DNA from 4 places in the Streptomyces sp. NPDC004658 genome. Region 3 is predicted to be linked to each of the others. Evidence: riboswitches for the same ligand, from Rfam matches in the RefSeq annotation. Region 3 holds a riboswitch; each other region holds the start of a gene.
What was found. Region 3 has a riboswitch for S-adenosylmethionine ahead of ABZV94_RS18660 (hypothetical protein). Riboswitches for the same ligand answer to the same signal wherever they lie in the genome.

Region 1: linked by a shared signal. The riboswitch ahead of ABZV94_RS23765 (aminotransferase class V-fold PLP-dependent enzyme) and the one ahead of ABZV94_RS18660 (hypothetical protein) in region 3 are both predicted to bind S-adenosylmethionine.
Region 2: linked by a shared signal. The riboswitch ahead of ABZV94_RS33955 (amino acid ABC transporter permease) and the one ahead of ABZV94_RS18660 (hypothetical protein) in region 3 are both predicted to bind S-adenosylmethionine.
Region 4: linked by a shared signal. The riboswitch ahead of thrC (threonine synthase) and the one ahead of ABZV94_RS18660 (hypothetical protein) in region 3 are both predicted to bind S-adenosylmethionine.

The regions. Positions count from the first base shown of each region.
Region 1 is NZ_JBEXKG010000074.1:255-5,748, forward strand. It holds gene ABZV94_RS23760 (protein kinase) at 1-967, opposite strand, end outside; gene ABZV94_RS23765 (aminotransferase class V-fold PLP-dependent enzyme) at 1,018-2,379, opposite strand; SAM riboswitch class IV at 2,521-2,638, opposite strand; gene trpD (anthranilate phosphoribosyltransferase) at 2,712-3,776, opposite strand; gene ABZV94_RS23775 (cytochrome bc complex cytochrome b subunit) at 3,899-5,494, opposite strand, start outside.
Region 2 is NZ_JBEXKG010000158.1:1,406-6,899, forward strand. It holds gene ABZV94_RS33940 (FAD-binding oxidoreductase) at 1-581, opposite strand, end outside; gene ABZV94_RS33945 (putative leader peptide) at 722-844, shown strand; gene ABZV94_RS33950 (glutathione S-transferase C-terminal domain-containing protein) at 927-1,814, shown strand; SAM riboswitch class IV at 1,892-2,002, shown strand; gene ABZV94_RS33955 (amino acid ABC transporter permease) at 2,354-3,337, shown strand; gene ABZV94_RS33960 (amino acid ABC transporter ATP-binding protein) at 3,334-4,125, shown strand; gene ABZV94_RS33965 (ABC transporter substrate-binding protein) at 4,278-5,297, shown strand; gene ABZV94_RS33970 (GNAT family N-acetyltransferase) at 5,345-5,494, shown strand, end outside.
Region 3 is NZ_JBEXKG010000047.1:46,696-52,189, forward strand. It holds gene ABZV94_RS18640 (hypothetical protein) at 1-158, shown strand, start outside; gene ABZV94_RS18645 (LysR family transcriptional regulator) at 435-1,310, opposite strand; gene ABZV94_RS18650 (NADP-dependent oxidoreductase) at 1,432-2,430, shown strand; gene ABZV94_RS18655 (nuclear transport factor 2 family protein) at 2,427-2,726, shown strand; gene ABZV94_RS18660 (hypothetical protein) at 2,938-4,002, opposite strand; SAM riboswitch class IV at 4,059-4,169, opposite strand; gene ABZV94_RS18665 (DUF3293 domain-containing protein) at 4,449-4,961, shown strand; gene ABZV94_RS18670 (hypothetical protein) at 5,111-5,446, shown strand.
Region 4 is NZ_JBEXKG010000058.1:19,042-24,535, reverse strand. It holds gene ABZV94_RS20890 (ubiquitin-like small modifier protein 1) at 134-409, opposite strand; gene thrC (threonine synthase) at 558-1,841, opposite strand; SAM riboswitch class I at 1,859-1,999, opposite strand; gene ABZV94_RS20880 (glucosyl-3-phosphoglycerate synthase) at 2,130-3,074, shown strand; gene ABZV94_RS20875 (trehalose-6-phosphate synthase) at 3,149-4,588, shown strand; gene otsB (trehalose-phosphatase) at 4,650-5,494, opposite strand, start outside.

The DNA.
Region 1 (5,494 bases), on a different contig from region 3:
TCGTAGGGGTCGCAACGGTGGCCGTCCCGGTCGAGTCGGCCGGGAGGGTGGGGTCGGGGGCCAGGTACTCCACCCCGCTGGGGTGGTCGTCCGGGGTCGGGCGGGGCCGGGCCGCGGGGCCGTACCAGCCGGGGCGGACAGCCGCGCGCAGGGTGTCCGGGGTGAACCCGGCGCTCGCCACGACCTCCGCGGGCTCCGGGCGCTCCAGCGGCTCCTCGCGCAGGCAGGCCGTCACCAGCGGGCGGATGTCCTCCGGCACCCCGGACAGGTCGAAGTCGCGGGTCAGGATGCGCAGCAGGACCACCGAGTCCTGGCCCTCGCCGAACGGCTCCCGGCCCGCCGCCGCGTACGCGAGGACCGCGCCGAGGGAGAAGACGTCGCTGGGCGGGCCGACCTGGCCGCCGTTGCGGATCTGCTCCGGCGAGACGTAGCCGACCGAGCCGACGACCGCGCCGGTGCGGGTCAGCGAGGTGGCCTCCAGCGCCCGGACGATCCCGAAGTCGATGACCCGGGGCCCGTCCGGGCCCAGCAGGATGTTCGACGGCTTCAGGTCGCGGTGGACCAGCCCCTTGGCGTGGATGGCCGCCAGCGCCTCGCCGAGCGCGCCGGCGAGGATGCCGACCGCGGCCCGCGGCAGCGCACCGTGGTCCAGGACGGCGTCCCGCAGGTTCGGTCCGGAGACGAACTCCGTGGCCATCCAGGGCCGTTCGGCCTCGGTGTCGGCGTCCACGACCCGTGCGGTGTACGTGTCCGCGCCGCCGACGGTCTGGGCGGCGCGGACCTCGTGGCGGAAGCGGGCGCGGAAGGTGCGGTCCTCGGCGTGCTCGGCCCGTACGACCTTCACCGCGAGCCGCAGTCCGGTGCGGGACTCGGCGAGGTAGACCTCGCCCATGCCGCCCGCGCCCAGTCTGTGCGTGGTGGTGTACGGGCCGATGTGGCGAGGGTCTGTGGCGCGCAGCGGCTGCACTGACGGGCTCCCCCTGTCCGACGTGGTGTCAAGGGGAGGTTATAGCGCCGTCAGACCGCCGGCACGCAGCGGCCGTCCTCCGTGCGGTACTGCCACTTCGCGCCTTCCGCCACCAGCTCCCTGACGGCGTTCACGAAGCGCTCCACGTGCTCGTCCGGCGTGCCCGCGCCGAAGCTCACGCGGATGGCGTTGAGGGACTTCTCGCCGGGGGCGGCCTCGGGGGCACCGCACTCGCCCTGGCTCTGCGGGTCGCTGCCGAGCAGGGTGCGGACCAGCGGGTGGGCGCAGAACAGGCCGTCGCGGACACCGATGCCGTACTCGGCGGAGAGCGCGGCGGCGAAGTGGGAGCTGTTCCAGCCCTCGACGACGAAGGAGATCACGCCGACGCGCGGGGCGTCGTCGCCGAAGAGGGACAGCACCTTCACCTCGGGAACGGCGGCCAGGCCCTCGCGGACCTTGGCGATCAGGTGCCGCTCGCGGGCGACGAGGGTGTCCCAGCCGGCCTCGGTGAGGGCCTTGCAGGCGGAGGCGATGGCGTAGGCGCCGATGACGTTCGGGGAGCCGGCCTCGTGCCGGGCGGCGGTCTCGTGCCACTCGACGGCCACGCCGCCGTCCTCGCGCCGGGTGACCTTGCGGCTGGCGCCGCCGCCCGCGAGGTACGGGTCGGCCGCCTGGAGCCAGTCGGCGCGGCCGGCCAGGACACCGGAGCCGAAGGGGGCGTACAGCTTGTGGCCGGAGAAGGCGACCCAGTCGACGTCCAGGTCGCGCAGGTCCACCGGGTGGTGCGGGGCCAGCTGGGCGGCGTCCAGGACGATGCGGGCGCCGTGGGCGTGCGCGGCGGCGGCCAGTTCGCGCACCGGCCACAGCTCGCCGGTGACGTTGGAGGCGCCGGTGACGCAGACCAGGGCCGGGCCGTGCGGGTCGCGGTCGGCGAGGGCCCGCTCCAGGGTCTCCACGGCCTGCCGCGGGGTGCGCGGGGCGTTGAGGTAGGTGACCCGCGCGTCCTGCCAGGGCAGCAGGGAGGCGTGGTGCTCCGTCTCGAAGACGAAGACCTGGCAGTCGGCCGGGACCGCCCGGGCCAGCAGGTTCAGGGAGTCGGTGGTGGAACGGGTGAAGATCACCTGGTCGGCGGGGCGGCAGCCGAGGAAGTCGGCGACGGTCCGGCGGGCGTTCTCGAACAGGTCGGTGGAGAGCTGGGAGAGGTAGCCGGCGCCGCGGTGCACACTGCCGTAGTACGGCGCGTACGCGGCGACGTCGTCCCAGACGCGCTGGAGGGCGGGGGCGCTGGCCGCGTAGTCCAGGGCGGCGTAGGTGACTTCGCCGCCGGTGACCAGCGGGACGGTGACATCTCGCCCGAGAACGGGCAGAGGGGTGCAAACGGTCTGGTCGGCGGCAGCGGTGGAGACAGACATGGCGGAACTCCCGTGACAGGAATGCGAGAAAGGCAGAAAGGGACTGCGAAGGGGTGTGCGGAGGCGGGGCTCTGCGGCCCTAACGCATTCGCTTGCTCACGGAAGACTCCCTCGAACGACCAGGACCCCTGGTTGGCGAGGGGTCCGCGCTTGCCGTAGGCCTTGCTGCCGTACGACCTGGTCTTCACCCGGGGCACCCCGCCACGGACGGAGGGTTGCCGGACAGTCGGCCGGGGCCTCATGACTGTCACTCATGACCTGGTACAGGAACGTACGTGAGTGATCGTCGTCCCGCAACCCGTGTCCGGATCGCGGGACGACTCCCGAGGGTGTCAGGCGTTGCTGACGGCCACCCAGCGGTCCAGGGTGCGCTTGGCCGCGCCCGAGTCGATCGACTCCGCGGCTCGCGCCATGCCCGCGCGGATCTGCTCGGTGAGCGGCGCGTCCGCCGGCTCCAGGGCCACCAGCGCCGCCGCCGAGTTCAGCAGGACGGCGTCCCGTACGGCCCCCTTCTCGCCGTCCAGCAGCCGCCGGGCGACCTCGGCGTTGTAGGAGGCGTCGGCACCGCGCAGGGCGTCCACGGGGACGAGGTCGATGCCGACGTCCCGGGGGTCGAAGACCTCTTCCGTGACCTTGCCGTCCCGGACCACCCAGACCCGGGAGGGGGCGGTGACGGTCAGCTCGTCCAGGCCGTCGTCGCCCCGGAAGACCAGCGCGGAGTTGCCGCGCTCGGCGAGGACACCGGCGACGATCGGCGCCATGCGGGGATCCGCGACACCGACGGCCTGCGACCGCACCTGCGCGGGGTTGGTCAGCGGGCCCAGCACGTTGAAGGTGGTGCGGATGCCCAACTGGCCGCGGGCCGCGGCGACATGGCGCAGCGACGGGTGGAACCGCACCGCGAAGCAGATGGTGATGCCGGCCTCTTCGGCCACCTCAGCCACCCGCTGCGGGGTCAGGTTGAGGTTGATCCCCAGCTTCTCCAGGACGTCGGAGGAGCCGGAGGCGGAGGACGCGGCGCGGTTGCCGTGCTTGACGACCTTCGCGCCCGCGCCCGCGACGACGATCGAGGACATGGTGGAGATGTTCACCGTCTTGGCGCCGTCGCCGCCGGTGCCGACGATGTCGACGGCCGGCCCGGGCACCTCGATGACGTTGGCGTGCGCGTACATCGTCCGGACCAGTCCGGTGATCTCCTGGACCGTCTCGCCCTTGGCGCGCAGGGCCACCATGAACCCGGCGATCTGCGCGTCGGTCGCCTCCCCGCGCATGATCAGGTCCATCGCCCACGCGGTGTCGTCGGCGGACAGGTCCCGGCCCTCCAGCAGACCGTTCAGCAGGGCGGGCCAGGAGCGGCCCGCCGCGGTGTCGCCTCCAGCGGGGGTCACAGCGCTCATCAGCCGCTCCTTGAACAGGTTCCTGCTACGTCGTACACCACCCTATCCAGCCGGACGGAAGGGCGAGGGGCCCCGTCCGCAACCCGGACGGGGCCCCTCGGTGTGGCGTGGCGACGCGGGGATCAGTGGTGGCCGTGGCCGCTCGTGATCTCCTTGTACTCCTCGACGGTCGGCTTCGGGATCTGGTTGTCCTCGCCGAAGTAGGCGGTGGACAGCTTCGCCCGCAGCTTCTGCGAGGCAGGGATCTTGCGCTCGACCCCGTTCTCGTCGACCGTCGGACCGATCTCGGCCGGCTGGTACTGCTCGTGCGCGGTGAGCGTGTGCAGCTGCTCCTGGCTGAGCGGCTCGTGCACCTCGATGAACTCACCGTGCGGCAGCCGCTTGATGATGCCGGTCTCGCGGCCGTGCAGCACCTTGTCGCGGTCGCGGCGCTGGAGGCCCAGGCAGATCCGCTTGGTGGCGATGAACGCGATGACCGGAGCCACGAAGTAGGCGATCCGCACGAACCAGGTGACCGCGTTGATCGACAGGTGGAAATGCGTGGCGAAGATGTCGTTGCCGCCACCGATCAGCATCACGAAGTACACGGTCAGCCAGGCGACACCGAACGCCGTACGGGTCGGCGCGTTGCGCGGGCGGTCCAGGATGTGGTGCTCGCGCTTGTCGCCGGTGACCCAGGCCTCGATGAACGGGTACACCGCGATCGCGCCCAGGATCACGCCGAACAGCACCAGCGGGATGAACACGCCGAGGACGAGCGTGTGGCCCCAGAAGTTGATCTCCCAGCCCGGCATGGCGCGGATCAGGCCCTCGGCCATGCCCATGTACCAGTCCGGCTGGGCGCCGGTGGACACCTGGTCCGGCCGGTAGGGGCCGATGGCCCAGATCGGGTTGATCTGCGCGATGGCGGCGAGGGCCGCGAGCACGCCGAAGACCAGGAAGAAGAAGCCGCCGGCCTTCGCCATGTACACCGGCAGCAGCGGCATGCCGACGACGTTCTTGTTCGTCTTGCCGGGGCCCGCGAACTGCGTGTGCTTGTGGTAGAAGACCAGGATCAGGTGGCCCACCACCAGGCCGAGCATGATGCCCGGCAGCAGCAGGATGTGGATCGAGTAGAAGCGGGCCACGAAGTCGCCGCCCGGGAACTCCCCGCCGAAGAGGAAGAACGAGATGTACGTGCCGACGATCGGCACGGACAGGATCGCGCCCTCCATGAAGCGGACACCGGTGCCGGAGAGCAGGTCGTCCGGGAGCGAGTAACCGGTGAAGCCGGTGAACATGCCCAGGACGAGCAGCAGGAAGCCGAACAGCCAGTTGATCTCACGCGGCTTGCGGAACGCGCCGGTGAAGAACACGCGCATCATGTGCACGAACATGCCGGCGATGAAGACGACGGCGCCCCAGTGGTGGATCTGCCGGACGAGCAGACCACCGCGCACATCGAAGGAGATGTGCAGGGTCGAGCTGAACGCCTCGGACATCAGCTGTCCCTGGAGCGGGACGTAGGAGCCGTGGTACTCCACCTCGTTCATCGACGGGTGGAAGAACAGCGTCAGGTAGACACCCGTCAGGATGATGATGATGAAGCTGTAGAGGCAGACCTCACCCAACATGAACGACCAGTGGTCGGGGAAGATCTTGCGCATGTTGGCCTTGGCCAGGGAGTAGATCCCGAGCCGGCCGTCGGCCCAGTCGGCGAGACGCTCGCCGGCCGGTGC
Region 2 (5,494 bases), on a different contig from region 3:
TGGATGTCGCCCCGGTCGGTGCGCACGCCGTACACCGCTCCCCGCGCCGTGCGCAGCACCCCGGTCACCGTACGGCCGGTGTGCACGGCGGCGCCGGAGGCGCGGACCAGGTGTGCGGCGGCCAGCGCGGGCATGACCTGGGCGTCCTGCGGGTAGTGCACCGCGCCCGCCATGCCGGGCGCCAGGTGCGGTTCCAGTTCCCGCAGCCGGTCCGCGCCGACCGGTACGGCGGTGACGCCGGCGGCCCGCTGGTCCGCGGCGAAGTCCCGCAGCGCGGCCAGGGCGCCGGGCGTCGGGGCGACCACGAGGCCGCCCTTGGGCTCGTACTCGATCGCGGTGCCCAGTTCGCGCGCCAGGCCCGCCCACAGCCGGCCGGACAGCAGCGCCAGTCGGAGCTCCGGGCCCGGCTCCTTGTCGGAGACGAGCAGGTTGCCCTCGCCGGCTCCGGTGGTGCCGCCGGCCACCGGGCCCCGGTCCACCAGTCGTACGTCGAGTCCGGCGCGCGCGGCGTAGAGGGCACAGGCCGCGCCCACCATTCCGGCCCCGACGACCACGACGTCGCAGGTCAGTCGCTTCGCCACGCCAGTACTATGTCACATGTTCCTGTCGGTGAGGAGTCCCCGGCGCCGACCTCGATTCCCAGGCGTGGACGCCCCCTTGACGTCGCACGGAGCCCGATCGACACTCCAGGGAGGGAATCCTAGTGAACAGGTAGGGAATCATGACGCGCCGCGACACGGGCACCGGTCACACCGGCCGGACGCCGTTGCGCGCTCCCCTGCTCACCTCCCGCCGCCACATCGACCTGCAGCGTGTCTGCAGCGCGATCAGCCACCGCCGCTGAGCCGGGCGCCCCTTCGCCTCCACCGACCGGTCACGCCCGCGCCGGCCGCGCCCCTCCGCACACCCACCACCCGGGGAGACGCATGTCCATCACTCCGCTCGCCGCCGTCCCGTCCACCCCCGGTACCGCGCCGGTCTTCCGGGGCCGGATCGGCCGGGACGCGCGCAGCGGCCACTACGCCGTGCCGCACCGCTACCGGCTCCATCTGTCGACCGCCTGCCCCGACGGGCTGCGCCTCGCCGTCGGCCACAGCCTGCTCGGACTGGAAGCCCACTGTCCGGTCACCCTCCTGCCCGCCGTCCCGGACTGTCCCGGCGGCGGCCACGCGGCGCTCCGCCCGCTCTACGAGGCGAGCGCCCACCACTACACCGGCCCGGCGCTCGCGCCCGTGCTCAGCGACGACTGGTCCGGACGCATCGTCAGCACCCACACCCCCGGCATCCTGCGCGACCTGGACCTGTTCCGGCCGGGCGGCCACGACCGCCTCTACCCCTCCGGGCTGGAGTCCGTGATCGAGGCCGTCGAGCGGATGTGCGCCGAGGGCATCGAGGAGGCCGCCCAGCGCGCCGGACGCGCCGGTGCCGACCCGGCCGAACGGGCCGCCGCCCTCGACGTGCTGCTGGACACCCTGGGCCGGCTGGAGCGACGGCTGAGCGGCGAGGAGTACCTGGCCGACGACCGGCTCACCGCCGCCGACATCGACCTGTGGGTCACGCTCGTGCAGCTCGACACCGTCCACCGCTGCCACCTCGACGCCTCCGCCGTGCACCGCATCGCCGACCACCGCTCCCTGTGGGCCTACGCCCGCCGCCTGGCCGCCCGCCCCGCCTTCGGCCGCCACCTCGACCTCGACGGCATCGCCCGCCGCCACCACGGCCGCTGCCAGGGTCTGGAGGCCGCCGGAGCAGCTGTCCAGATCCTGGACTGGGCAGGCCACGCGGCAGACACTTCCGACGCTTCTCGCAGGTGAGAGCCCGCCGCCGATGTCCACTTGGCGGACGACCGTTGACATTCGAACGGTCAACTGCCTTACTTACGGCTCAGAACGGTCATGAGCGTCAGCGCCAAGCCCTGGCTCGCTGACCGGCAACCCTCGCATCGCGGTGGGGTGCCCCAGGTGACGACCGGACCGGATGACGTTTTCGGTAAGCGCGAGGCCCCACGGGGCCGGAACAGTGACAGGTGACGCCATGTACGCAGCTCCCAGGACGGCCGCGAGCCGCCCCCAGGGCTGCGTACCGTCGTACGCCGGTCTCCTCGTCGCCGACCGCGCCGTCGATCTGCTCCGCGTGAACAGCGCACTGTGTACCGCACCGGGCTCTGCCCGCTGTCAGGGCTGACGTCTCCTCCCAGCCCCGCGTTCCCGCCGCACACCGTCCGCCGGATGTGCCGTTGTCCGCCCAGCCCCCGGTTCCGCGCCTGTCCGTGCGCCGCCTCGTGCCGCAGTGCCGTCGTGGCCCACCTCCGCTCCCGCGCGGCCCCGGGGTGACCGACTCCGCCGGAGCCGCCATGAGTGAAGCCCCAGGCGCCGCCGTCTCCCTAGCCGAGGCGCCGGCCCCCGCCGACACCCCGTCAAAGCCCTTGGAACCGCAGCGAGTACAGCCGCTGCGCCGCCCCGGCCGGTGGATCGTCACCGCCGTCGTCCTCGTGCTCGTCGCGCAGATCCTGCACGGACTGGTCACGAACCCCTTCTACCAGTGGGACCGCTTCCGCTACTGGTTCCTGCGCCCCACCGTCCTCGACGGCCTCCTCGTCACCCTCGAAGTCGCCGCGCTCAGCGCCGTCCTGGGACTGCTCGGCGGCATCCTGCTGGCACTTGCCCGGCTCTCCGGAAGCCCGGTGCTGCGCGCGGTCAGCTGGACCTACACCTGGCTGTTCCGCTCCGTACCGCTCATCGTCGTACTGATCTTCCTGTACAACTTCAGCGCCCTGTACAAGACGTTGAGCCTCGGGGTGCCCTTCGGGCCCGCCTTCGTCACCTTCGACGAGTCCCGGCTGGCCACCGACATGACGATCGCCGTGATCGGCCTCAGCCTCAACGAGGCGGCGTACGCGGCCGAGGTGGTCCGCGGCGGCATCCTCTCCGTCGACCAGGGACAGCACGAGGCGGCCGCCGCGCTCGGCCTGCCCCAGGGCTACCAGTTCCGCAGGATCGTCTTCCCGCAGGCCCTCAGGTCCATCACGCCGAACTACGTCAACCAGCTGATCGGCCTCATCAAGAGCACGTCCCTGGTCTTCTACGTGTCGCTGCTGGACCTGTTCGGCGCGGTGCAGTCGATGGGCAGCACCTACCCCGGTGACGTGGTGCCGCTGCTGATGGTCGCCACCGTCTGGTACCTGATCCTCACCAGCGCCGTGTCCGTCGTCCAGTTCTACGTCGAGCGGTACTACGCCCGGGGTGCCACCCGCACCCTGCCGCCGACCCCCTTGCAGAAAGCCCGGGCCGGACTGGCCGGCCTGCGGGCCCGGCTGCGCCGGGAGGCCGCCGTATGACCACCGCGCAGACCCTCCCGAAGACCGCGCCCGCCGCGCTCGAAGTGCACGGCGTCCACAAGTGGTACGGCTCCCACCACGTACTCGACGGCATCGACCTGACCGTCCGCCCCGGCGAGGTCACGGTGATCCTCGGCCCGTCCGGCTCCGGCAAGTCCACGCTGCTCAGGGTCCTCAACCACCTGGAGAAGCCCGAGACCGGCCACGTCAGCGTGGACGGCGAGCTGATCGGGGTGAAGCGGCACGGGGGCCGGCTCAAGGAACTCAGCGAGCGCGCCATCCTCGCCCAGCGCAGCCGGATCGGCTTCGTCTTCCAGAACTTCAACCTCTTCCCGCACCTGACCGTCCTGGAGAACGTCGCCGCGGCCCCCGCCGCCACCGGCAGGCTGAGCAGGGTGGCGGCCCAGGAACTCGCCTTCGAACTCCTCGACCGCGTCGGCCTCGGCGACAAGACCGGCGCCTACCCCCGGCAGTTGTCCGGTGGTCAGCAGCAGCGCGTCGCCATCGCCCGCGCCCTCGCCCTGCGGCCCGGGATCATCCTCTTCGACGAGCCGACCTCCGCACTCGACCCCGAACTCGTCGGCGAGGTGCTGGCCGTCATCAAGGACCTGGCGAGCGGCGGCACCACCCTCGTCATCGTGAGCCACGAGATCGGCTTCGCCCGCGAGGTCGCCGACCGGGTCGTCTTCATCGACGGCGGCCGGATCGTCGAGCAGGGGCCGCCCGGCGAGGTGCTCGACCGGCCCCGGCACGCACGGACCCGGGAATTCCTCGGCAAGGTGCTCTGACCGGACCCCCGCGGGCCGCTCCGCGCCGCCCACCCGGGCAGGCCGCCCCGGCCCTGCCGCCCGGATCCTCCACGACCACCGCCCCCCACGGCACCCAGCCCACCCCCACACCACACACCCACCCTCATCAGCGAGACAAGGACAGTCACGCCATGCCTACCCACCTCTCCCGTCGCGCCCTGATCCGCGGCATCTCCGCGGCGACCGCCGTCACCGCCCTCGCCACCGGGCTCGCCGCCTGCGGGGGCGACAGCGAGGCCGTCACCAAGACCGACACCACCGGCACGGTGACCGTGGGACGGCTGTCCAACGGAGCCGCCAAGGAGACCGCGCTGAAGGTCTCCGAAGTGAAGTCCATCAGCGCCGAACTGCCGGCCTCCGTGCGCAGGAGCGGCAAGCTCGTCATCGGCGTCGGCGCCCTGCCGTCGGGCTCCGCCCCCCTGAACTTCGTGGGCAGCGACCAGAAGACCCTCACCGGCTCCGAGCCCGACCTCGGCCGCCTGGTCGCCGCGGTCCTGGGCCTGAAGCCCGAGATCAGGAACTCCACCTGGGAGAACCTCTTCGTCGGCGTCGACAGCGGCAAGGTCGACGTGGCCTTCTCCAACGTCACCGTCACCGAGGAACGCAAGAGGAAGTACGAGTTCGCCTCCTACCGCAAGGACAACCTGGCCTTCGAGGTGCTGAAGAAGAACCCCTGGAACTTCGACGGCGACTACGAGAACCTCGCCGGCAAGACGGTCAGCGTGGGCGCCGGCACCAACCAGGAGAAGATCCTCCTGGAGTGGAAGGCCAAGCTCGCCAAGGAGGGCAAGAAGCTCACCGTCAAGTACTTCCCGGACCAGAACGCCACCAACCTGGCCCTGAGCAGCGGCAAGATCGACGCCTTCTTCGGTCCCAACCCCGCGGTCGCCTACCGGGCCCGGCAGACCGCGAACACGCCCAACGCCACCCGCAACGCCGGCAGCTTCTCCGGCGCAGGCGAGACGCTCCAGGGCCTGATCGCCGCCACCGCCAAGAAGGACAGCGGGCTCGCCGAGCCGCTCGCCGACGCCCTCAACTACCTGATCGAGCACGGGCAGTACGGCAAGTGGCTGGCCGCCTACGGCCTCTCGAACGAGTCCGTGGCGAAGTCGGAGGTCAACCCGCCCGGTCTGCCGCTGGACAACTCCTGACGATTCATCGATCTGTCGATATGGAGTCGAAAGAGGGCGTCGCTCCCGTGGCTCACCCGACCGGCGTCCGCACCGGCACGGCCCCGCCCCTGCCCGGCACCGCCGTCCTGGACAACGCCGTGTGGGCCGCCCTCACCGGCCCGCACGCCCCGCTCGCCGACCGGTACGGCCGCGCGGCCCGCTACCGGCCGGAGACC
Region 3 (5,494 bases):
ACATGTACAACCTGGCACGACAGGCCCTGCCCGAGCTGGTGCCACGGTCCCACGCCGTGCTGATCCGCGCGTACCAACGCGCCCGCCGGGCCGAGGACAAGCAGGAGCGACAGCGCCGGAGGGAACTGCGGCGCCGGGGGCGCGGTTCGCGCACCTGACCGCGCTGCGGCCGTGGACTTCCGGGTACAGGACGACTCGGACGCCTTCTTCCACCTGGTCTCGTACAGGCCCCTGGTGGTCACACGCTCACCCGCGCCAGGGCGTCGGCCAGGAGCGCGGTGACGTCGGCGCCGTGCGGGTCGGCGTAGCTGTCGTGGTGGGCGACAAGACGGGCAGTGCGTCGAGCGGTGTTCAGCCTGCGGTGAGCCGGCGGGCCTCCAGGCGGAGGCCGTGGCAGACCTGCCGCCCATGGTCGTCGCCCGGCCTGGTTCCGGTCAGGATGGCGGGGCGGCCAGGACGGCCTTGGCAGCCAGCCGGAGATTCCTGATCATTGGATTCGGGTCGCCCTTGCGGCTGACCAGGACGACCTGGCTGGAGGGAGCACCCTCGATCGGGACGGTTACGAGGTCGGGACGCAGCGAGCTGCGCCGATCGCCGACCGGTAGGACGGCGATCGCCCTGCCACTCGCGACGAGTTCGAGCTTGTCCTCGTAGCTCTCGATCGGCGGCACGCCGGCCCCGAGGATCCGGTAGGACGTCCAGTCCGCGGTCTCGAACGCGCACGGGGCCGCCTCTTCGTCGGCCAGTTCTTCCGCGGTCACCGACGCGCGGTCGGCCCAGGGATGGCCGCGGGGGATCACGAGCATCCGGGGTTCCTCGTACAGGGGAGTCGTGGACACGTTGTCGGCTGTGAGCGGCAGCGGGGTTCGCGCGATCAGGGCGTCGACGCGCTTGTCGGACAGTGCGCCGACGTCGCGGCAGCGCAGATGCCGGGTGGCGATCTCGGCGTCCGGGTGACGGTGGCGTAGTTCCCGTACGGCGGCGGTGATCACCAGGTCTTCGACGTAGCCGATGGTGATGCGTTCGGTCTGGGCTTGTTCACGGACGGCTAGTTCGGCCTGGCGGGCGGCCTGCAGCAGGGCTTGGGCCCGAGGGAGGAATGTCTGGCCGGCCGGAGTGAGCCGGGTTCCCTGGGGTGTGCGGTCCAGCAGTCGTGTGCCGAGATATTTCTCGAGCCGTTGGATCTGGCGGCTCAGCGCCGGCTGGGCCACGTGCAGGTCGGCGGCGGCCCGGCCGAAATGCTGGTGCGCCGCCACCACGGTGAAGTAGCGCACCAGCCGCAGTTCCAGGTCCTGTCCGAGATCGTTCACCGTTCCAGGGTACGCGTCATGCCGTTTCGGAATGACGGGTTGCCGAAGGGGTCTTGGACGGCCATGCCGTCCGGGGCCTTGACTGAAGGAGCAACGTTTCCCTGAGAAAGCGACAGGCGCGATGAAGGCGATCCAGTTCCACGAGGCGGGCGGCCCGGAAGTTCTGCGGTACGACGAGGTGCCGGTTCCCGAGATCGGTCCGGGCGAGGTGCTCGTGCGGGTGCACGCGGTGGGCATCAACCCGCCGGACTGGTACCTGCGTGAGGGGATGAAGGTCATGCCGGCCGAGATGAGGCCGGTGCTGGAGTTCCCTCTCATCCCCGGAACGGACATGTCGGGCGTGGTCGTGGCGGTCGCTCCGGACGTGTCCGGGTTCGCCGTCGGTGACGAGGTCTTCGGCATGCTGCGGTTCCCGGGATTCGACGGCCGGACGTACGCCGAGTACGTGGCCGCGCCGGCTTCCGACCTGGCTCACAAGCCGGCCGGTCTCGACCACGTTGAGGCGGCCGGGGCGCCGATGGCCGTGCTGACGGCCTGGCAGTACCTGGTCGACCTCGGCCACGACGTGCCGTCTCCGTTCACCGGCCAGGTGCACCAGCCGGTGCCGATCACGCCAGGGATGACCGTGCTGGTCAACGGGGCCGCTGGTGGAGTGGGTCACTTCGCGGTGCAGCTGGCGAAGTGGAAGGGGGCACACGTCATCGCGGTGGCCTCGGGGCGGCACCAGCAGTTCCTGCGCAAGCTCGGCACGGATGAGTTCATCGACTACACCACGACCCAGGTCACGGACGTGGTCAGCGGCGTCGACCTGGTGATCGACACCGTCGGTGGCCCGGACAGTTCACGTTTCCTGACCGTGCTCAAGCGCGGCGGCACCATGCTTCCGGTGTTCTTCGCCCAGTACGATCCGGAGGAGACGGCGCGTCTTGGCATCACCGTCTCGAACATTCAGGTGCGTTCCAACGGCCCCCAGCTCGCCGAGATCGGGCGCCTGTTCGACGAAGGCAAGCTCCAGGTCGGGGTGGACAGCACCTACCCGCTGTCCGAAGCGGCCAGCGCACACACGCGAGCCGCGCAGGGCCACATCCAGGGCAAGATCGTGCTGACGGTGGTCTCGTGATCGCCGACCTCCAGCAGGCGGTGGCGCACTACGCCCATGCCCTGGACGAGCTGAATGCGGCCGAGCTGGAAGCGGTCCTGACCGAGGACACCACCTGGACCTTCACGATGCCCGGACAGGGGGTGCCCGGCTCGGTCGCCGGACGCGCGGCGGTGCTCGACTTCATCCGTGACGGGCACACGGCCCGGACCGGAAGGGTGCGGCACCACCTGGGCAACGTCGTGGTCACGACGACGGGCGCCGCCACCACCGAGGTGCGGGGGTGCGCGATCGGGTTCGGCGACCCGGGTTCTTGATCCGCCAGCTCTGTGCGATTCCCAGCCCGGGTGAAGCGCTCGAGTGGCCTGAGCACCCAACTGAGCGGCGCGAAGGCCCGCACTCCGCCGCCAGGGCTCCTGAAGGAGGGCGCTGTACTCGTTGGGGTGCTGCTCTCGCATGATGCTCATGACACCCTGGCCAACGGGAGCAACAGGGCGCAGAACGCCTTGGCCTGGGGCCGTCAGCCGGTCACCGCTCGGTCAAAGGCACGTGACAGCGTGTCCAGTGGACGCTCCAGTCGCCATCGAGCGGGGTGTAGCCGGCCTCCCGCACCCGTTCCGTCGCTTGCTCCAGGTGGCTCCGCAGTTCTTCGAGACTGCCGCTGCCCAGCTCCTTGCCGTCGGCATCCAACTCCAGCTGGAGGTACATGACGTGGTCCTCTCCCCGGTGCTCCGCAGAGAACTCGACGGTGTAGCCGTGGCTGCCCCGGCTGTAGATGCACACATAGTGCCGCGTGATCTCGTCCGGATCGAAGCCGTACTCTTCGAACACTTCAAGGGTCTCGTACGGCGGGTCCGTGACGTCGCACGAGCTGCTCCACCACTGGATCTGCCAGAGGCCGTCCGGGGTCCATCCCTCCGTTTCCAGCCTTGCCTGGGCGAGTTCGGTGAGGGTGGTGAGCGCTTCGAACCAATCTCCGTCGGTGTCCGAGGTGATGTCCCCGCCCAGGTGATGGGCTGACTCCCGTCCCGTTCCTTCGGTGAGGTCGTCCACGACCGTCAGAACACAGCCCGTGTCCTGCTGGTACTCCACCTTCGCGTACCGCCGCTTGGCTTCCTCGTCTCCCCGGCGGTTGCCGGGCATGCCGGCAACCGTCCGAGGATCCGTCCCGTCGGCCTCCTCACCTTCCGCAGACACCGGGCCCGGCTCCTGCGGACCCGCAGGCGCGCGCCGACGAGGATTGAGGCAGACCGACTCCAACCGGGCTTTCCCGATACGACCGCTGATCAGCGACCCTGGAACACGATCCTCCTGGTTGACAGCACGTGCCTGAAGGGATCGGCCCGCGCTGCGGTAGAAGACGACGTCGAATCCGCGGTCGAGCCACTGGTCGAAGACTTCGTCAGTCCCTGGCCGGCCGGAGCCGCTCGCCTCGGCCGTGCGGAACAGCGCACGGGCAGCATCGAGGCCGATGGTCACCAGACCTGCGCGGCCCGGCTCTGCGACGGCAGACATGGCGGGTTCGGATGCCCGCTCAGGCTTCTGGGTCTGCCGCTCCATCGGCACTTCGGGGATCGCGTCGGAAACGGGCACAGGCGATCAACCTTCCGGAGCCGATGGACCCCGGTAGTGCACTTCCGCACCCCGGTGATCTGCGGTTTCCAACGCACCGCGCGCTGGGCTGGTCGTCACCCGGGGCATCCGCGGCGAACGGTGGATGTCGGCCTGCAAGCCGGGACTTGACGCTGGAACTCGTAACCGGGCGCGAAGCTAACACCCATTCCGGATCTGCACAACGTGATCCACAACGCTTTGCCACACGACCAGTGCTGTGGCATTGTTCCGCTCGGTCACAGCGCCGATCGCGCCGAGGACCGGCTCCCACGAACCTGTGGGAGCGAGCACCGATCTCCCTGCCGGTGGGTAAGGGGGTCCTTCGTCCACAGGAGGCCCTCGTGCAGGTCACTGACGCTGCGACCACACCACCGAACTCGGAACTCTACCGGCGCACGGTCGTCGATATCCGATTCCAGGGCCGAATGGTACGGATCGATCCGCGTCCGCGAGGCACGGCCGAGGGCCCTTTCCCTGAACTCCCGGGACCTGCTGGCACCGCCGCCCCCCTCGTCGTCACGGCGTCCGACCCTTGCGCCCGCCCCGTCCTCGCCGAGGACAACGCCGGCACCCAGGCGCGGCTACTCGACGAGTTCGACCGGCGAGGGCTCGGGTGGTGGCCCGCAGCGGGAGGCGATGCGCACGGCACGCACATCGAGCAGAGCGTCGCCATCGCGGGTCCGAGCGACTCGGCGGCGCGTGAACCGGGGCGGTGCTCCGGCCAGGACGCGGTCTTCGCCCGAGCCCCCGGCGCCCGGTGTCTGATGTCCTGCGACGGCGGCGCGACGGACATAGGCGTGGTCCTCGTGCATGACGCTGTTGGGACCATCCCCGCGGGTACCAGGAGCAGGCGAAGGGCGCCTGGGAGCTCCCACGCACCCTCTACGGCACCTCCGCCCGCCGGGCCGGAGACAGCGCAGGTCAGTCCGCCCGTCTGAGCAGCGCCCGCGCCATCTAAGGACAGCGCACGTCCATCGCTGCGTGATTCATGCGCATCCCCCTGCGTGCGGGCCGTCCGACTCGACATCCGAGTCCGGCGGTCCCTGCCGCACCCGAACAGCAACCACCTCGAGCCAGGAGGGGCCCCATGGCCACGAACCGACAGATGAGCCGCGCCGACTTCGAAACCATCTCCGCGGCCATCGCTGAATCCGACGACCAGGACTTCCACGCCCGCCGAACCATCGCCTTCAACCTCGCCGACGCCCTGACCAGCACCGCGGACCGCTTCGACCCCGTGCTCTGGCTGCGCCAGTGCAAAGTCGGGCCGCTCTCCCCGGCCGACGTGGCCGGTTGGACTAAGCGCCTGGAACTGCGCGTGATCTCCATCGGCAGGCGGCGCCGCAACAGCCTCACCATGGGCTACACCCAGACCGAGCAGTACATCGACGCCGACGACAACCCCCTGGACGAGCGCAAGTAGGGACCATCCCCGTGGGTGCTGGCAGTGGTGCCGGCCGTGGGGGTGCGT
Region 4 (5,494 bases), on a different contig from region 3:
GCGGCCGTGTTCCCCAACTCTACCGCGCTCAATCACACAGAATTGCCCCCTCCGCTTCTCTCACGGAGGGGGCAATCGGATGAACGGTCGGTAACCGAGATTACCGATGGTAATGAGCGCGCGGATCCTCGGCTCAGCCGCCGGCGACGGCCGGGATGATCGAGACGCCGGCGCCGTCGGGGGTCGCCGTGTCCAGGCCCTGCTCGAAGCGGACGTCGTCGTCGTTGACGTACACGTTGACGAACCGGCGCAGCTTGCCCTGGTCGTCCAGCACGCGCGCGGCGATGCCCGTGTGGTTCTTCTCCAGGTCGGCGATGACCTCGCCGAGCGTGGCGCCCTCGGCGGCGACCTCGGCCTGACCGCCGGTGTAGGTGCGCAGGATGGTGGGGATGCGAACGGTCACGCTCATGCGGTGGGACCTCCGGTCGGGTTCACGGGTACGGCGGAGCGGCGCCCCGGGGGCGCGGGGCTGGGATGCGGCTGGGGCTGCCACCGCGTGGGCGCGACCGGCCCCCACCGGCCCGCGGGCCGCGCCCGGTCTCGCGGCGGAGCGCCTGTCATGCGAGGCCGGCCTCTCGGAAGGAGTCCAGGGTCGGGCGGATGGTGGCGGTGAGGCCGGTCCCGGCCACCGCGTCCAGGGTCTTCAGGCCGTCGCCGGTGTTGAGGACCACCGTGGTCTTCGCCGGGTCCAGCACACCCGCCTCCAGCAGCTTGCGGGTGACGCCGACGGTCACGCCGCCGGCGGTCTCCGCGAAGATGCCCTCGGTCCGCGCGAGCAGCTTGATCGCGTCCACGACCTGCTCGTCCGTCACGTCCTCCACGGCACCCCCGGTGCGGCGCGCGATGTCCAGGACGTACGGCCCGTCGGCCGGGTTGCCGATGGCCAGGGACTTGGCGATGGTGTTCGGCTTCTGGGGCCGTACGACGTCGTGTCCGGCCTTGAAGGCGGTGGAGACCGGGGAGCAGCCCTCGGCCTGGGCGCCGAAGATCTTGTACGGCCTGTCCTCGACCAGCCCCAGCTTGATCAGCTCCTGGAGCCCCTTGTCGATCTTCGTGAGCTGGGAGCCGGAGGCGATCGGGACCACGATCTGGTCCGGCAGCCGCCAGCCGAGCTGCTCGCAGATCTCGTACGCCAGGGTCTTGGAGCCCTCCGCGTAGTACGGCCGCAGGTTGACGTTGACGAAGCCCCAGCCCTCGCCGGCCGGGTCGCCGATCAGCTCGGAGCAGAAGCGGTTCACGTCGTCGTAGTTGCCCTCGATGCCGACGAGTTCCCCGCCGTAGACCGCGGCCATGACGACCTTGCCCTGCTCCAGGTCGTGCGGGATGAACACGCAGGAGCGGAAGCCGGCCCGGGCGGCGGCGGCACCGACCGCGCCGGCCAGGTTGCCGGTGGAGGAGCAGGACAGCGTGGTGAAGCCGAAGGCGCGGGCGGCCTCCAGGGCCTGGGCCACGACCCGGTCCTTGAAGGAGTGGGTCGGGTTGCCGGAGTCGTCCTTCACGTACAGACCGCCGGTCACGCCCAGCTCGCGGGCCAGGTTGTCGGCCTTGACGAGCTGGGTCCAGCCGGGGTTGAGGTTCGGCTTGCCGGCGACGTCCGCCGGGACCGGCAGCAGGGGCGCGTAGCGCCAGATGTTCGCGGGGCCCGCCTCGATGCGGCGGCGCAGGTCCTCGGTGTCGTAGGCGGAGAAGTCGTAGGCGATCTCCAGCGGGCCGAAGCACTCTTCGCAGGCGAAGACCGGGCCGAGCGGCACCCGATGACCGCACTCGCGACAGCTCAGGGCCGCTGCGGGGCCGAGGTCGACCGTGGATTCGCTGGTGGTGGCAACTGTCTGCACAGCCATGGAGGCGAGGCCCTTTCTCCTCATCTTCCTCACGACGCACCTCGCCGTGAGACGGAATTGGCACCTTCCCTGGCCGTGAGCCTCGCGCGAACGAGTCCGGATCAGGGGGGTTGCCGGGGCTTCATCGGGCCGTGTCCCTCTGCCCCTCTGGATGAGCGGTATGCGGTTGTGAACGCACATGACCCCCGACATGCGATGGTCATCGGCGTTGTTCAAGACTGTAACCGACGGCCGGGACAGTTGAGATAGTCGTCCGAACCGCGAGACACGAGTGAGGAGCCACAGACTGTGCTGGAAGAAGTCGAGCGCTGGCTGACCACCCGGTCCTGGTCCGTGGCCGATCGCCCGCTGCACCAGATCCTCGCCGCCAAGCAGCGCACGGGCCAGACCATCAGCGTCGTCCTGCCCGCGCTCAACGAGGAGGAGACCGTCGGCGACATCGTCGCGGTGATCCGGCACGACCTCGTCGAGCAGGTGCCGCTCGTCGACGAGATCGTCGTCGTCGACTCCGGCTCCACCGACCGCACCTCGCAGGTCGCCGCGCGCGCGGGTGCCCGGGTCGTCCACCGCGACGACATCCTGCCGCGTATCCCGGCCGTCCCCGGCAAGGGCGAGGTGCTGTGGCGGTCGCTGCTGGTGACCGGCGGGGACATCGTCTGCTTCATCGACGCGGACCTCAGGGAGTTCTCCTCCGACTTCGTCTCCGGGATCGTCGGCCCGCTGCTCACCGACCCGGACGTCGACCTGGTCAAGGCGATGTACGACCGCCCGCTCGGCGGCAGTGCCGGGCAGGGCGGCCGGGTCACCGAGCTCATGGCCCGCCCGCTGCTGAACATGCACTGGCCGCAGCTGGCCGGGTTCGTGCAGCCGCTCGGCGGCGAGTACGCGGCCCGCCGCACGCTGCTGGAGCAGCTGCCGTTCCCCGTCGGCTACGGCGTGGAGCTGGGCATGCTGGTGGACGCGCTGCACCTGGTGGGCCTGGACGCGCTGGCCCAGGTCGACGTGGGCGTGCGCAGGCACCGGCACCAGGACGGGCAGGCGCTCGGCCGGATGGCCGCCGCGATCTACCGCACCGCCCAGCTGCGGCTGGCCCGCGGCCATCTGATCCGGCCCGCGCTGACCCAGTTCGAGCGGGGCGAGGAGGGGTTCGAGCCGCGCACCTACTCGGTGGACACCGAGGAGCGGCCGCCCATGGTGGAGATCGCGGAGTACGCCGAGCGGAAGGTGGCGTGAACGGGCCGTATACGGTCGGCCCGCCGGGCGGGCCGTACGTTTGAGCGGTTCGGGGCCGGGCTAGGTTGAGGCGTATGGCTTCCACGCTCGATGCTGCGCAAAAGGCTCAGGTGCTGGTCGCGTCGAACCGCGGCCCGGTCTCCTATCAGGTGGGCGAGGACGGCTCGCTGCACGCCCGGCGGGGCGGCGGCGGGCTGGTCTCGGGACTGTCCGCCATCGGGTCGGACGCGGGCTCGGTGTGGGTGTGCGCCGCACTCGGCGACGGCGACCGTGCGGCCGTCCGGCGCGCGGACGGCGGGCTGCTGCCGGCCGAGGACACCGGCGGGCAGCGGGTGCGGATGCTCGACATCGACGCGACCGTGCACACCGAGGCGTACAACGGCATCGCCAACTCGGTGCTCTGGTTCGTCCACCACATGCTGTACCAGACCCCGCTGGAGCCGGTCTTCGACGCCGGCTTCCGGCGGCAGTGGGCCTCCTACGAGGCCTACAACCGGGCGTTCGCCGAGGCGCTGGCCGAGGAGGCGGCCGAGGGCGCGGCCGTACTGATCCAGGACTACCACCTGGCCCTCGCCCCCCGCATGCTCCGCCAGCTCCGGCCCGACCTGCGCATCGGCCACTTCTCGCACACCCCGTGGGCGCCGCCGGACTACTTCCGGCTCCTGCCCGACGACATCGCGGCCGAACTGCTCAGCGGCATCCTGGGCGCAGACCGGGCGGCGTTCCTCACCCGGCGGTGGGCGGACGCGTTCATCGACTGCTGTCACGAGGTCCTCGGGCCCGGCATCCCCTCCGGCACCCGGATCGGGGTGCACGGGCTGGGCGCGGACGCGGACTTCCTGCGCAAGCGGGCGCACGAGCCGGACGTGGACGAGCGGATGGCGGCGCTGCGGGCGGAGATCGGAGAGGGCCGCAAGACGATCGTCCGGGTGGACCGGACCGAGCTGTCCAAGAACATCGTGCGCGGGCTGCTGGCGTACGAGCAGCTGCTGGAGGACCACCCCGAATGGCGGGAGAAGGTCGTCCACGTGGCCTTCGCCTACCCCTCCCGGCAGGACCTCGCCGTGTACCGCGAGTACACCGCGCAGGTGCGGCAGGTCGCGGACGAGATCAACGAACGGTACGGCACGCCCGGCTGGACCCCGGTCGTGCTGCACGTGAAGGACGACTTCGCCCGCTCCCTGGCCGCGTACCGGCTGGCCGACGTGGCGCTGGTGAACCCCATCCGGGACGGCATGAACCTGGTCGCCAAGGAAGTCCCGGTCGTCTCCGACCAGGGCTGCGCGCTGGTGCTGTCGCGGGAGGCGGGGGCGTCCGAGGAGCTGGGCGAGGACGCCTTCGTGGTGAACCCGTACGACATCGCGGGGACGGCCCGCGCCCTGCACGAGGCGCTGAACCTGCCGGCGGACGCGCGGGCGGAGCGCTCGAAGCGGCTGGCCGCCGCCGCGACCGCGCTCCCGCCCGCCCGGTGGTTCCTCGACCAGCTGGCGGAACTGGCCCCCCGGCCGAACTGAACGGCCACCGCCCGCCACAGGCCACGCGTGGTGCCGGCTCGGCTCCCGCCAGGGCGTCGGGTCAGCCGGCGGCGCCAGACCCGCCGCCCAGCTGAACGGCCAGCGCCCGCAGCAGGCCGACGACGCCCTCGGGACCGTCGACCACCAGGTCGGCCCGGTCCGCCAGTTCCGTGACCTCCGTGCTGCCGCTGCACACCAGCAGGCCGGGGACGCCGTTGGTACGGAGCTTCTCGATCGCGGCGAAGGCGGGGAGGTCGCCCAGGTCGTCACCGGCGTAGACGACACAGCCGGCCCGGACGGTGCGGGCCTGGTCGAGGAGGGCCACGCCCTTGTCCATGCCCGGCGGGCGCAGTTCCAGGACCATGCGGCCGGGCTCGACGATCAGACCGTGCCGGGTGGCGAGGTCGGCGAGGGGGGCGCGCAGGGCCTCGAACGCCGCCTGCGGGTCGGGGGCGCGGCGGGTGTGCACCGCGAGGGCCCGGCCCTTCTCCTCGATCCACGTGCCCTCTTCGGCGCCGGCGCGCTCCAGCACGCCCGGCAGCTCGGCGCGGACGGCGGCGACGCCGGGGTGCGGGGGCGGCGCGGTGACCTCGCCGGTGGCCGCGTCCCAGCGCTCTGCGCCGTAGTGGCCGAGGACGGTGAGGTGGTCCAGGCCGGGGACGCCGGCGAAGCCGCCGTACCGGACCGCGACCTCGGGCGGGCGGCCGGTGATCACGGCGACGGAGGCGACCTCGGGGGCGAGGGCGGCGAGGGCGGGCACGGCCCCGGGGTGGGCGCGGGCCTGCTCGGGGTCGGCGACGATCGGGGCCAGCGTGCCGTCGAAGTCCAGGCCGATCAGGGCGGTGCGGGGCTGCGCGAGCAGGGCGGCGAGGCCGTCCTGGCCGGCTTGCGTGCGCGGGGTCGGCA